Regions from separate parts of the Microbacterium sp. F01 genome, predicted to be linked through region 3. Evidence: predicted binding sites of a transcription regulator. Region 3 holds the regulator's gene; each other region holds the start of a gene.

Region 1 (4,421 bases), 750 kb from region 3:
TCCTCGTCGACGACGGCCTGCGCGCACCAGGCCGCGTGCGCAGACGCTGTCGCCAATGAGCGGCGGCGCGCAAGGCGGTCCTCGTACGGGCAATGCCCGTTTGCGGATCCTCTTGCGGGCATGGGCGCGGTGAGGGACGCCAGGAGTACATCTTGCCTGTGGTGGAGTCATGCTCATTGGTCCGGCTCTGTCGCGTCTGGGCGCCTGCGACGAACGCTTGCGGCACCGCCTACGTGCCGTGCCCGCTCTTCGAGGTTCGTTCGGCGGCCCCGATCTGTGCGGGCACAGCGACACGCATGAGGGAGCGGTTTACGGCGAAAGACGAGTGCGGCGGGTGCAGTCGACACCCTTGAGCATTGCCGGATCGGTTCCTAGAATCCCGCAACGAAAGGAGTGATCCGACATGGAGGGCCCAGATCTGCTCGCAGCACGACTGCTCCGCGCGATGGTCGCCGACGATGTCGACACCGTCAGTCACCTCGTGGTCGAGATAGAGGACAGCGGCTATGCCGGCCTCGTTGCCACAGGACTCGCGCAGTCCTACATCACCGAAGTGCTGAAGACGGCCAGACGCGAGCCGCTCCTGCGTGCGCTGGAAGCACGGATCCTCGAGCTCGCCGCCGTCGCCGACGAATCGACCGACAATTCGGCTTGATCGCTACGCGCACACAAGCACGCTGGAACACCCGATGCCCGAAGGGTCCTCCCGATAGGGCGGGCACGGCCCTCCATCTCCGCCGTGCACCCGGCATCTGGCACTCAGCTCTTGAGAGTGCGATCCGTGATTCTATCATTGACGTGACGACATTCCGGCGGGAGTGCTCGTGGCCGCACGTCGGGGATCTTCGGCGATCCTCCCTGCGGAGCAGCTGCACGGCGACGTGTGTGCTGCCGACGTGACGGGGCTTCCGCTGGTTGATCCAGGAACGGAGGCGAACAATGTCAACCGACCCGACCACTCGATTCCGGATGCGCAGGGTCACCTCTATCAAGTGGCTGATCGAGGATCTCTCGCTACCAGAGATGCACGAGGCGCGTGTCGTGGCGCACGTCTATGAGGTCGATGATCTCGAGTACGACGTCGTGTGGCTGCGCGACCTCGGGCTCGCGGAGCACTGGATGGCACCGTCGGAAGTCCTCAACGCCGTCATCGACAAGGTCAGTCGCCCACCACGGCCAGCCGCACGGCGCCCTGTGCCCATCCCGCATCTGCCGCCCATTCGAGAGCGCGTCTCCGCCTGAGGCGTCAGGCTGCCCGTCGACGGAGAAGAGCGCGGCGACCACCCCGGGAGCAGGGCGGTCCCAGCGGAGTGCGGCTCTCGGGAAAGCGAGCGACCCGAGCTGCTCGACGCTGTCGTCGTGATGGGCGTGTCGCTCAGCGGCGGCCGCCCCAGGACGCAGAAATCTGGCACTCCACCTTCGTGAGTGCTAATCTACGATTAGTTGAGTCGAGTTGGCTCAACTCTTGATTCTGAGAGGAGAAACTCATGGCAACCTACGACCCGTTCCGCGACCTCGACCGCCTGGCGGCAACACTGATGGACACGCGCCGCGGCCCGCGCCGCATGCCGATGGACCTCTACCGTTCCGGCGACCACTACGTCCTCAGCGCCGACCTGCCCGGGGTGGATCCGGGTTCCGTCGACATCGATGTGGACGGCCAACTGCTGACGATCCGCGCCGAACGGACGCTGTCCAGCGGCGAAGGAGTCAAGTGGATCACCCGCGAGCGTGAAGCCGCCAGCTTCCTTCGTCAGCTCAACCTGGGGCAGGGAGTAGACACCGAGCGCATCACCGCGAGCTACGACAACGGCGTACTGAGCGTCACCATCCCGGTCAGCGAGAAAGCCAGGCCCCGCAAAATCGACGTGGCATCCGAAGGCGGCCGTCCTGTCATCCGGGCACAGGAGCACACCGCCGACGAACCACAACCGCTAGAGCAGTAACGCGACGACCGCGTCACCCCGCCCTCGCGCGGGGTGACGCGGTCGCCGTCCGAGTAGACGCCACCTCGCACCGTCTATCGCGGCCGTAACTGCAACCACAGGATCCTCATGGGGCTGCTCGCGTAGACATCAGACCACGCCAGATCGACTCCACCAGACCCGATCCTCCAGCACGCTCGGCAAGGGTCGGTGACGGGGGATTGTGTGCCCGTCTGCGGGGTGGAATGCTTGCCGCGGCCACAGGCCTCTGTCGCCGGAACCCTTTGAACACCGTGATGCGAGGGTGCGCCATGGACACCGTCCTCCAACGTCTCACACAAGCGCAGAACGACCACGACGCTGAGCGCTTCGCGTCCTTCTTCGCCCTCGACTATCGAAGTGAGCAGCCTGCCCATCCGGGGCGGGAGTTCGTCGGACGCGCACAAGTGTTCTCGAACTGGACCGGCGTGTTCGCTGGCATCCCCGATTTCCACGCCGAGCTGCTCTCCTTCTGTCGGCTCGACGACATGGAGTGGGGGGAACTGGCTTGGAGCGGCCACCATACTGATGGCCAGCCGTATGCAGCGTGCGGTGTGATCGTCGCGATCATCCGTGACGGACTGATTGCGTCGGCGCGACTGTACGTCGAATCGATCGACCCCGATGAGGTCGGCATCGATGCCGTGGTCGAGCGTGTCTTCCGTCCGCCCCACCCCTGATCCGGTCGCGCGGTGCGAAGCGTTGGACCTCACGTTCCAGCCCGCGCGGATCTCTTGCGCACGAACGGATCCCAATCGACCGCCCGAATGGTACTGATTCGATCACCGCACGGACAGGGATCACGCCCGCACGGAGGACCGACGCTTCACCGCCGTGGCGATGTTCGCCACGAACCATCCACCCAGAGACGCTCCGGCCGCCGCTCCGGCGATCTGAAGCACGGGCCGAGCACGTACGGCCAGGTGGCGTTGCGCGTGGCGAGAATAAGCACGAAGACGGCGCAGTGCCGATCGCAAACCCCACCGCGCCCCCACTCCCAGGAGATGACCTCGGCGACGCCGCCTGAAAGACAGCGAACTCGATCAACCGACGTGTGCGGATTACTCGGCAGGATACGTAGTCGCTCACGACGCCACTTTGGAGTCTCCCCTCGCCGGCACCGTGATTGATGCCACCACTTCTAGACGAGGATGCCGTTCGTCTGCGTCCTCGACCACACCGGTGTGCCACGTCATGGTGAACCCGTCAGGTCCGTCCTGCAGAACCGCGATGTTGTTGTCGAACCACGGACCCTTCACGGTCTTCCAGCGAAAGGATGGGTCAGGGACTTTCGCAGAATGCGCGGCGGCGGCGCCCAGCGGGGTCGCTGCGCCGTACGACATCACCACGGAGAACCAACGCAGAAAGCGGGGAAGGGGGTTCCGCATCGGTGAGCAGACGGCCTGCACGATGCGGCTGCCGTTCTGCCGCGCGACCTCGGCCAAGTACGAGAAGTGCACGTCACCGGACAGGAACGTCACCGTCAGCGGCGACGGCCCGCGGGCGCCGTCCGCCAACTCCGTCGCAATGCCGGCGACCGCCTGGAAGCTGTTCTGGAACGCCGCCCAGTGTTCCAGGTCGAAGGCCTGCCGCAGCCGTTCCCCGACCCACGCGGCCGGTCGACCCCAAGCGCCTTGCGCGATCGCCTCATCCCATGCCTCGACATGGTGCAGGCCCAGCGGCAGAAGGAACGGGAGCGAGGTGGCGATCAGAACGTGGCGGAATCCGCCCTGCATCTGGCGGTCGAACCACGTGAGCTCCTCGCCGTTGAGCAGTCCCCGAGCCGAAGGAGTGAGATCTCTCGCGACGCGGGAATCCAGGACGATCAGACGGGTGCCATCGAAGTCTCGGGAATAGCTCCAGCGGTAGCTGTTCGGGTCCTTGTCGCAGCGGTCCGCGAACGCGTCGAGTGCGCCACCGAGGTCGGGAGGAGCGACGTCGTGGCGCCCAGTGACCTGCTGCCACATCTCGTCAGTGGCACGTTCCCGAGGAGACAAGTTGCCGAGGTGCTGGTATATCCAGTACGACGCCAAGCCGGCGACGATGCGCTCGTGCCACCAGGTGGTGGCTTCCATCTTCCGCTTCCAATCGAGCGAGGCGTTCCAGTCATCGCGGATGTCGTGGTCATCGAAGATCATCGCGCTCGGCACGCAGGAGAGCAGCCACCGATTCGCATCGTCCGACCATGCCAGCTGGTACAGGTGGGCGTATTCTTCGAAGTCTTTGAGCTCCTTGCCCGGTTCCTCATGGATGTCGCGGCGGCTGCGGATGAACGCCTGCATCTGCTTCGTGGTGGAGTCGGCGTACACCTGGTCGCCGAGGAAGAGCAGCAGGTCCGGTCGGTCCACGCGGCCGTCGGCGACCGCGAGCGCAAAGGCGCGCAGCGAGTCGACGCCATGAGTTCGGTTGCCTGACCGGTCGTGCGGGACGCTGGTACGGCACGATCCGTAGGCGATC
Region 2 (4,421 bases), 1.2 Mb from region 3:
CGGCCGCGACGACGACGGCACCTCCCGCGATCGCGACGATGTGCCGAGCGCTGGGCGCGGATGATGCTGCCGCGACCGGCCCGACCGGAGCTGGGATGCCGCGTTCCACGGAAGATCCCGCGAGCTCGAGTTCGGCGGCTGCCGCCGGCGCGCCGTCGAAGATCGCCAGCTCGGCCGACACGCCCAGCTGCACGTCTGTCGCGCGGATGAGAGCGGTGTGGGCAGCGCCGAGCGCGATCGAAGACTTCGGGTCGGCGTCGATCGCCGTCGGGCGGCCGAACCGCTCGGAGAGACCTTGCGTGACCAGCGGGATCCGCGACGAGCCCCCGATGAGCAGGATGGACTCGAGCTGATCGGGCTCGAGACCCGCGTCCTCGAGGGCATCCTCGAGAGCGTCGATCGTCTTCGCCAGCGACTCGTCGATCATCCCCTCGAATTCCGCGCGGGTCAGCCGCACGCTCGAGCGGCCCCCTGCCAGGAGCACCGGGATCACGGCGTCGGAGTCGAATGACAGCGCCTCTTTGGCGTCGACGCACTCGCGTCGCAGCTGAGAGAGCGCGATGCGGGAGTCGGGGGAGGCGTCCTGGAGCGCTTCGGCGGGGACCTCTGCCGTCCGCAGCACGTGCCGCAGGACAGCGTCGTCGAAGTCCGCACCGCCGAGATTGTCGATACCGACGGGTTCGCCCACGAGGTCGAAGCTGCCCGCCTCTTTTCGCAGGATCACGCAGTCGAAGGTGCCGCCGCCGAGGTCGTACACGGCGAGGATCTGACCGTCCTGGACATTGCGCGACGCGTCGTAGTGGCGTGCTGCGGCCTCAGGCTCGGTGATGAATGCCACCTCGCTCACGCCGATCGCCTCGAGCGCGGAGCGCACCAGGCCGATGCGGTGCGGACCCCACATCGCGGGGTGCGTCAGGATCACGCCTTCCGGGCGTGCGCCCTCGCGCTCCGCGACCGTGTCGATCACGTCGGCGACGGTCCGTGCGTACAGCTGCTCAGCCGGGATCGACTGGCCGCCGACGACGATGGGGATCTCGTCCCCGATGCTCCGCTTGAACTCGCGGATCAATCGCTCGGGCTGCGTGACTCCGCGGCGCTCGGCCGCATCGCCGAAGAGCATCTCGCCGTCCTCGGCGACGAAGACCACTGTCGCCACGCTGTCTGCGCGCCGACCCAGCGGAAAGGATGATGTGACGATGCTGCCGTCAGTGGCGAGTCTGGCTGTTGCTGCACCCACTCGGCTGGTCCCGACATCAACCGAGAGGAAATAGGAATCCACGCTGAAACGCCCCCACCTCGTTTGCAAGCGAGCTCCCCCGATCTCGCATCGACTGTCTTATTGCGTTCCCCACGAAAGAGCAGCCGACACTCGCGATGATACATCCGACTCGAAATCACCCTCAAGGGCTTGGGTCATTTGCGACGCGTCGGTGTCACGGAGCGAAACAGCGGTGCGTGCATGACGACTCATTGGCACTCACGTTGCATGAGTGCCAGCCGGTTGCCTAGACTGACGTAAGCACTCTCAACGTCAGAGTGCTAACGAGTCTTAGTCTCAAGAAAGAAGAGGTAGACCGTGTCGGTTTCCATCAAGCCGCTCGAGGACCGCATCGTCATCAAGCAGGTCGAGGCCGAGCAGACCACGTCCAGCGGTCTGGTCATCCCCGACACCGCCAAGGAGAAGCCCCAGGAGGGCGAGGTCGTGGCGGTGGGCCCGGGTCGTATCGACGACAACGGCAACCGCATCCCGCTCGACGTCGCCGTCGGCGACCGCGTGATCTACAGCAAGTACGGCGGGACCGAGGTCAAGTTCGGCGGCGACGAGTTCCTCGTCCTGTCGGCTCGCGACGTCCTCGCGGTCGTCGTCCGCTGAGTCCAGCGCACCACGCGTAACGAGAGGGTCGGATGCTTCGGCATCCGGCCCTCTCGTCGTTCCCGGTGGCAGGAATCGCGTCATGGACGGCGGAGAACGGATGCTGCGCCCCCGGCGCCGCGGGCCGGGCGCGAGGTGAGCGGGCGTAGGCTGACTCGGTGAGCCACCCGCAGCCCTCCCCGCCGGAACCCACCGCTGTGGACGGGCTCGACGACTCGACCGCGCTGGACCTCGGCGTCACGACCGGCACGCGCCGGATCGTGAGCGACGCGGCCCAGGCCCGCGAGCGCAAGCTCGGCGGGATCTACACGTTCTCGGCGTACCTGCTGTGGGGCTTCCTGCCGTTGTACTTCCTGCTCCTCGCTCCGACCGGGCCGTGGGAGATCGTGGCATGGCGCATCCTGCTGTCGCTCGTCTTCTGCGCGCTGCTGCTCACGGTGACCCGCACGTGGCCGCGGCTGACCGCGATCTTCCGGCAGCCGAGGGTGCTCGGCCTGACCGTGATCGCGGGCCTCTTGATCTATGTCAACTGGCAGGTGTTCATCTACGGCGCCTTGAACGGTCACGTCATCGAGACCAGCCTCGGCTACTTCATCAACCCGATCGCGACCGTGCTCCTCGCCGTGCTCGTGCTGCGGGAGCGCCTGCGCCCGACGCAGTGGGTCGCGATCGGCATCGCGGCCGCTGCCGTGCTCGTGATCGTGGTGGGCTACGGCGCCTTCCCGTGGATCGCGCTCACGCTCGCGGCATCCTTCGGCGTCTACGGCCTCGTGAAGAAGAAGGTCGGCCCGTCGGTCGACGCGGTGAGCGGTCTGACGCTCGAGACCCTGTGGCTCACGCCGATCGCCGTCGCGGTGCTCGTGATCGTCGGCGCGACCGAAGGCCTCTCGATGGGCAGGGAAGGCTGGGAGCACACCGTACTGCTGAGCCTCACCGGCGTCATCACCGCGGTGCCTCTGCTGCTCTTCGCCGCCGGCGCGCGCCGGGTGTCGCTCACCACGATCGGCCTGCTGCAGTTCGTGGCGCCGATCCTGCAGTTCCTCGTCGGCTGGCTCGTGCTCCAGGAGCCGATGCCCCTCGAACGGTGGATCGGCTTCGGCCTCGTGTGGGTCGCACTCACCGTGCTGACAGTCGACTCGCTCATCCACGCGCGCCGCACGCGCGTCGCGGCGTAGCGCTCAGCGCACGAGGCGAGCGATGGCCTGCGTGGCCTCGGTGATCTTGGCGTCGGCCTCCGCGCCGCCCAGGCGCGCAGCATCCACCACGCAATGGCGAAGGTGGTCGTCCAAGAGGCCCACGGCGACGGCCTCGAGGGCGGAGGTCAGCGCACTGATCTGCGTGAGGATGTCGATGCAGTACTTCTCGTCCTCGACCATCTTGTGGATGCCGCGGGCCTGTCCCTCGATGCGCTTGAGGCGATTGAGGTACTTGTCCTTGTCGGTGATGTAGCCGTGGTGGGCGTGGTCGTCGGCGTGCGAGTGGGAGTGCTCGAGAGCGATGTCGGTCATGTCGGACTCCTTCAACGGTCAGTGTTCGAGAGGCTGCGGAACCGCCGGAGGCGCAGGCTGTTGCCCACCACGAAGACGCTCGAGAACGCCATCGCCGCTCCGGCGATCATAGGGTTCAGAAGGCCCAGGGCCGCCAACGGGATCGCGGCCACGTTGTAGGCGAAGGCCCAGAAGAGGTTGACCTTGATCGTGCCGAGGGTGGCGCGCGAGAGGCGGATCGCGTCGGAGGCGCTGCGCAGGTCGCCGCGGACCAGGGTGATGTCGGAGGCCTCGATCGCAGCATCCGTCCCGGTTCCCATCGCGAGGCCGAGGTCGGCCTGCGCGAGGGCGCCGGCGTCGTTCACGCCGTCGCCGACCATCGCGACGACGCGGCCCTCGCCCTGGAGCTCGCTGACCACGGCGACCTTGTCTTGCGGCAGCACCTCGGCGATCACGCGCTCGATGCCGACCTCGTCGGCGATGGCACGCGCCGCGGCGGCGTTGTCGCCGGTGAGCAGCACCGGCGACAGGCCGAGGGTCTTCAGCTGCGCGACGGCCTCGCGGCTCGTGGGCTTGACCTGGTCGGCGACGACGAGGAGACCGTGCACCGCGCCGTCCCACGCGGCGAGGACCGGGGTGCGGCCCAGCGCCTCGGCCGCGGCCTTCGCGGCGGCCAGGTCGTCGGGGAGCGTCAGAGCCCAGTCCGCGAGCAGGGCACTGCGGCCGACGAGCACGGCGTGCCCTTCGACGACGCCCGAGACGCCCTTGCCGGGCACGTTCTGGAACGACTCGACCTGGGGGAGGGTGCCGGCCTCGGCGGCGGCAGCACGGGCGATCGCCTGCGCGATCGGGTGCTCGGAGGCGTGCTCGAGAGCGCCCGCGAGGCGCAGCACCTCGGCGCGGGCGGCGGACGCCTCATTCGCGTGGGGATCGAGCGAGCCCGCGACGATGACGTCGACGAGCGACATGCGGCCGCTGGTGACGGTGCCGGTCTTGTCGAGCACGACTGTGTCCACGGTGCGCGTGGACTCGAGCACCTCGGGGCCCTTGATGAGGATGCC
Region 3 (4,421 bases):
GTGGGGCTGCACCGTGACCTCGATGTAGAGGTCGCCGTTGGGCCCGCCCGCCGGGCCGACCTCGCCCGAGCCGGGGAGCTGCAGGCGCAGCCCGGTCTCGACGCCGGCGGGGATGTCGAGCGACACGGTGCGACGCGCGCGGACGCGGCCCTGCCCCTGGCAGGTGGCGCACGGGTACGGGATCGTCGTGCCGTAGCCCTGGCAGACGTTGCACGGCTGCGTCGTGACGACGTTGCCGAGGAGGCTGCGCACCTGGCGCTGGACGTTGCCCGTGCCGTGGCAGATGTCGCACGTGACCGGGCTCGTGCCCGGCTGGCAGCATGATCCCTGGCAGGTCTCGCACACCACGGCGGTGTCGACCTCGATGTCGCGGTGCGTGCCGAACACGACGTCGCCGAGTTCGAGCGTGACGCGCACGAGCGCGTCCTGGCCGCGCTCCCGGCGTGACCGCGGACGACCGCCGCGCGAGCCGCCCGCGGCACCGAAGAACGTCTCGAAGATGTCGTTGAACCCGCCGAAGCCGCCGGCGCCGCCCCCGAACGGCGAGTCGCTGCCGCCCATGTCGTAGCGGGCGCGCTGCTCGGGGTCACTCAGCACGTCGTAGGCGTGGGTCACGAGCTTGAAGCGCTCGGACGCCTCCTCCCCCGGGTTCACATCGGGGTGCAGCTGTCGGGCCAGCTTGCGGTACGCCTTCTTGATCTCGTCGGTGGTGGCGTCGCGTGAGACGCCGAGGACCTCGTAGTGGTCAGCCACATTCGCCTTCCTGCCGCGGCGATGCCGCGGGATCGTGTGTGCGCGCGTGCGTCAGCGGGAGCTGTCGTCCTGCTCGAGCATGCGCGTGAGATAGCGCGCGACGGCGCGGACCGTCGCGAGGTTCGTGGGGTAGTCCATGCGCGTCGGGCCGAGCACGCCGACACGGGCGAGCGAGCCCGTCGCGTCGTAGTCGCTGGCGACGACGGATGCCTCGGCCAGGCCGAACGCCTCGTTCTCGCGGCCGATGCTGGCCGAGAGGCCGTGTTCGTCGGCGACCATCTCGCCCATCAGCCGCAGCAGGGTCACCTGCTCCTCGATCGCCTCGAGGAGCGGGTAGATGCTGCCGCGGAAGTCGGACTCGCGGCGGGCGAGATTGGCGCTGCCGGCCATCACGAGCTTGTCCTGGCGGAACTCCTCGAGCTCCTCCGCGACGGCGCGGACGATCTCATCCGTCGCGCGCTCGTGCGCCGGCGCCTGCGCATCGGGATCCTCGAGCCGGTCCGCGATGCGCTGCAGCCCCTCGCGGACGGGGCGACCCACCAGGAGGGTGCCGAGTCCGGCGCGGATGCGCGCGAGGTCTGCGTCGTCGAAGTCCTCGCCGACGAACGTGAGGCGCTGCGACACGCGGCCCGTGTCGGTGACGACGATCACCAGCATGCGTCCGCCGCCGAGCTGAACCAGCTCGACGTGGGTGACGGTCGCACGAGCGAACGACGGGTACTGGACGATCGCGACCTGGCCGGTCAGCTGCGTGAGCGCGCGCACGGTTCGCACGAGCACTTCATCGAGGTCGCCGGAGCCGTCGAGGAAGGCTGCGATCGCCGAGCGCTGCGCTGCGGAGAGGGGGCGCAGTTCAGCGAGATGGTCGACGAACACGCGGTAGCCCTTGTCGGTGGGCACGCGGCCCGACGAGGTGTGCGGCGCCACGATGAGCTCTTCGTCCTCGAGCAGCGCCATGTCGTTGCGGATCGTCGCCGCGGACACGCCGAAGGCGTGGCGCTCGACGATCGCCTTGCTGCCGACCGGCTCGCGCGTGTCGACGTAGTCCTGAACGATCGCGCGCAGTACCTGCAGTCCTCGCTCGCTGACCATCCCGCCTCCTCACGCCGCAGCTGGCACTCGCATGACTGGAGTGCCAATTCTATCCGATGCCCCTGTCCGCATCGTCGAGCGACGCAGGTAGGGTTGCCGTCGCGGCCGGGCGCGCACGTGCGGCCGGCGTCAGTCCGTGAGCGCGCGGACCACGGCGTCGGCGAGGAGGCGGCCGCGGCGGGTGAGCACGACCCTCCCCCGCAGGGCGGCGTGGCCCTCGATGAGACCGTCCGCGATGAGCGCGGCGACCGCGTGACGGCCCTCGCCGAGGAGCTCCTCCACGGGCAGTCCCTCGCGGATGCGCGTGCGCAGCAGCACGGTCTCGAGGGTGCGGGCCGCAGCATCCGGGATCTCGCGTCCTGCAGCCGGGGACTCCCCAGCCGCGAGCCGCTGCGCGTAGGCCGCGGGGTGCTTGACGTTCCAGAATCGCACGCCGGCGACATGGCTGTGCGCGCCGGGGCCGAACCCCCACCAGTCCGCCCCGACCCAGTACGCGAGGTTGTGCAGCGAGCGGTGCCCGTCGCCGCGCGCCCAGTTCGACACCTCGTACCAGTCGAACCCGGCGGCGGCGAGCGTGTCGTCGGCCAGTTCGTACATGTCGGCCTGCAGATCGTCGTCGGGCGCGGTGACCTCGCCGCGGCGGATCTGCCGGGCGAGCTTGGTGCCGTCCTCGATGATGAGCGCGTACGCCGAGACGTGATCGGGTTCGAGCGCGACCGCGGCCTCGAGCGACGTGCGCCAGTCGTCCAGGGACTCGCCCGGGGCACCGTAGATCAGGTCGACGCTCACGTCGAGTCCTGCACCGCGCGCCGCCGCGACCGCAGTGCGGACGTTGTCGGGATCGTGCGTGCGGTCGAGCGAGGCGAGGACGTGCGAGACCGCCGACTGCATGCCGATCGACAGACGCGTGACACCGGATGCTGCGAGCTCGGCCGCGACGGCGGGGGTGACCGTGTCGGGGTTGGCCTCGACAGTGATCTCGGCGCCGTCGGCGATGCCGAACGTGTCACGGACACCTGCCAGCATGCGAGCGAGGTCGCCCGGCGGGAGGAGCGTGGGCGTGCCGCCGCCGAAGAACACCGTCGAGGCGGGACGGATGCCTCCGGCGCGCTCGAGCACGGGCGCGGCCAGGGCGACCTCGCGCAGCAGCGTGTCGGCGTACTCGTCCTGACGGGCGCCCCGCAGCTCGGACGAGGTGTACGTGTTGAAGTCGCAGTAGCCGCAGCGGACGCGGCAGAACGGGACGTGCAGATACACGCTGAACTCGGTGGCCGGATCGATGCGCGCGCCCGAAGGCAGCGAGCCGTCCGAGGGAACGGGCTCGCCGAGCGGAAGAGCGGAGCCCATCAGCGCCTCACGCGGGGGTCGTGTACAGCGGCGAGATCGCGCGCAGGTAGCGCGTGAACAGCTCGCGCCTACGGCGCTTCGTCAGCCCGGGAAGCATCCGGTAGAGCACCGCGCGCGGCGCGTCGAACGCGCGGACGGTGAACCAGACCTCGTCGTTGTCGTACCAGTCGAGCATGAACGACTCCTCGCCGCTCACCACCGAGTCGCTCACCGTGCCCAGCGCGAAGCCCACGCGGCGAGGCTCCTCCACCGCGAAGATGACGCGGAGCTCCGCATCGGCGCGCAGCCCCTTGACGCGGCCGTCGACGCGGATCGTGGTGCCGGCGCCGACGAACGGGGTGCCGTCGGCGTCGAACCGCTGCTCGGCCTCGGACCGACTCGGCGCAACCGGGTTGCCCTCGGCGTCGAAGCTCACACCCGAGTACATGGGGCCGGACGCGGGACGCACGTCGGTGAGATCGAGCCCGGCGCCGCGCTGCGCGGTCCACGACATGAGAGCCTCGCTCGCGGCACGGAAGCGGGCCTCGCCGCTGCCGATGCGCCAGGACTGCTCCGCCGGGATGCTGCGCTCCGGCGGGTACTGCATCAGATCCGGCGCCTGGGTCGCCCCGACAGCGGCATAGTCGACGGTGTCGTCCCGGAAGGTTCCTCGACGCATGGATTCCAGCCTACTTCGCGAGTCGGGTCACTTCTTGGCAGGACCCTCGACGTCCCCTGAGAGCGCGGCGATGAACGCCTCCTGGGGGACCTCGACGCGACCGACCATCTTCATGCGCTTCTTGCCCTCCTTCTGCTTCTCGAGGAGCTTGCGCTTGCGCGAGATATCGCCGCCGTAGCACTTCGCCAGGACGTCCTTGCGCATCGCCCGGATGTTCTCGCGAGCGATGATGCGGGCGCCGATGGCGGCCTGGATCGGCACTTCGAACTGCTGGCGCGGGATGAGCTTGCGCAGGCGCTCGGTCATCATCGTGCCGTAGGCGTAGGCCTTCTCGCGATGCACGATCGAGCTGAACGCGTCGACCTTGTCGCCCTGCAACAGGATGTCGACCTTCACGAGGTCAGCGGTCTGCGAGCCGGCGGGCTCGTAGTCGAGGCTCGCGTAGCCCTGGGTCTTCGACTTCAGCTGGTCGAAGAAGTCGAAGACGATCTCGCCGAGGGGCATGTGGTAGCGCAGCTCGACGCGGTCCTCGCTGAGGTAGTCCATGCCCAGGAGCGATCCGCGGCGCGAC

The links. Region 3 encodes HrcA, which represses chaperone genes, less so after heat shock. Its sites were predicted from a motif close to TTNGCACTCGNNNNNNNCGAGTGCNAA; they were not measured.
Region 1: a site for HrcA is predicted at 1,406-1,432, ahead of ACVN90_RS05840 (Hsp20/alpha crystallin family protein). Genes of this name have one in related genera too.
Region 2: a site for HrcA is predicted at 1,471-1,497, ahead of groES (co-chaperone GroES). Genes of this name have one in related genera too.

The regions. Positions count from the first base shown of each region.
Region 1 is NZ_CM149592.1:1,325,030-1,329,450, reverse strand. Features, by position in the region: gene ACVN90_RS05850 (hypothetical protein) at 404-655, shown strand; gene ACVN90_RS05845 (hypothetical protein) at 1,042-1,242, shown strand; gene ACVN90_RS05840 (Hsp20/alpha crystallin family protein) at 1,488-1,946, shown strand; gene ACVN90_RS05835 (nuclear transport factor 2 family protein) at 2,237-2,644, shown strand; gene ACVN90_RS05830 (alkaline phosphatase D family protein) at 3,050-4,421, opposite strand, start outside.
Region 2 is NZ_CM149592.1:847,255-851,675, forward strand. Features, by position in the region: gene ACVN90_RS03680 (Hsp70 family protein) at 1-1,156, opposite strand, end outside; gene groES (co-chaperone GroES) at 1,577-1,873, shown strand; gene rarD (EamA family transporter RarD) at 2,134-3,048, shown strand; gene ACVN90_RS03695 (metal-sensitive transcriptional regulator) at 3,052-3,381, opposite strand; gene ACVN90_RS03700 (heavy metal translocating P-type ATPase) at 3,393-4,421, opposite strand, start outside.
Region 3 is NZ_CM149592.1:2,070,240-2,074,660, forward strand. Features, by position in the region: gene dnaJ (molecular chaperone DnaJ) at 1-753, opposite strand, end outside; gene hrcA (heat-inducible transcriptional repressor HrcA) at 805-1,845, opposite strand; gene hemW (radical SAM family heme chaperone HemW) at 1,975-3,192, opposite strand; gene ACVN90_RS09465 (DUF1990 family protein) at 3,200-3,850, opposite strand; gene lepA (translation elongation factor 4) at 3,878-4,421, opposite strand, start outside.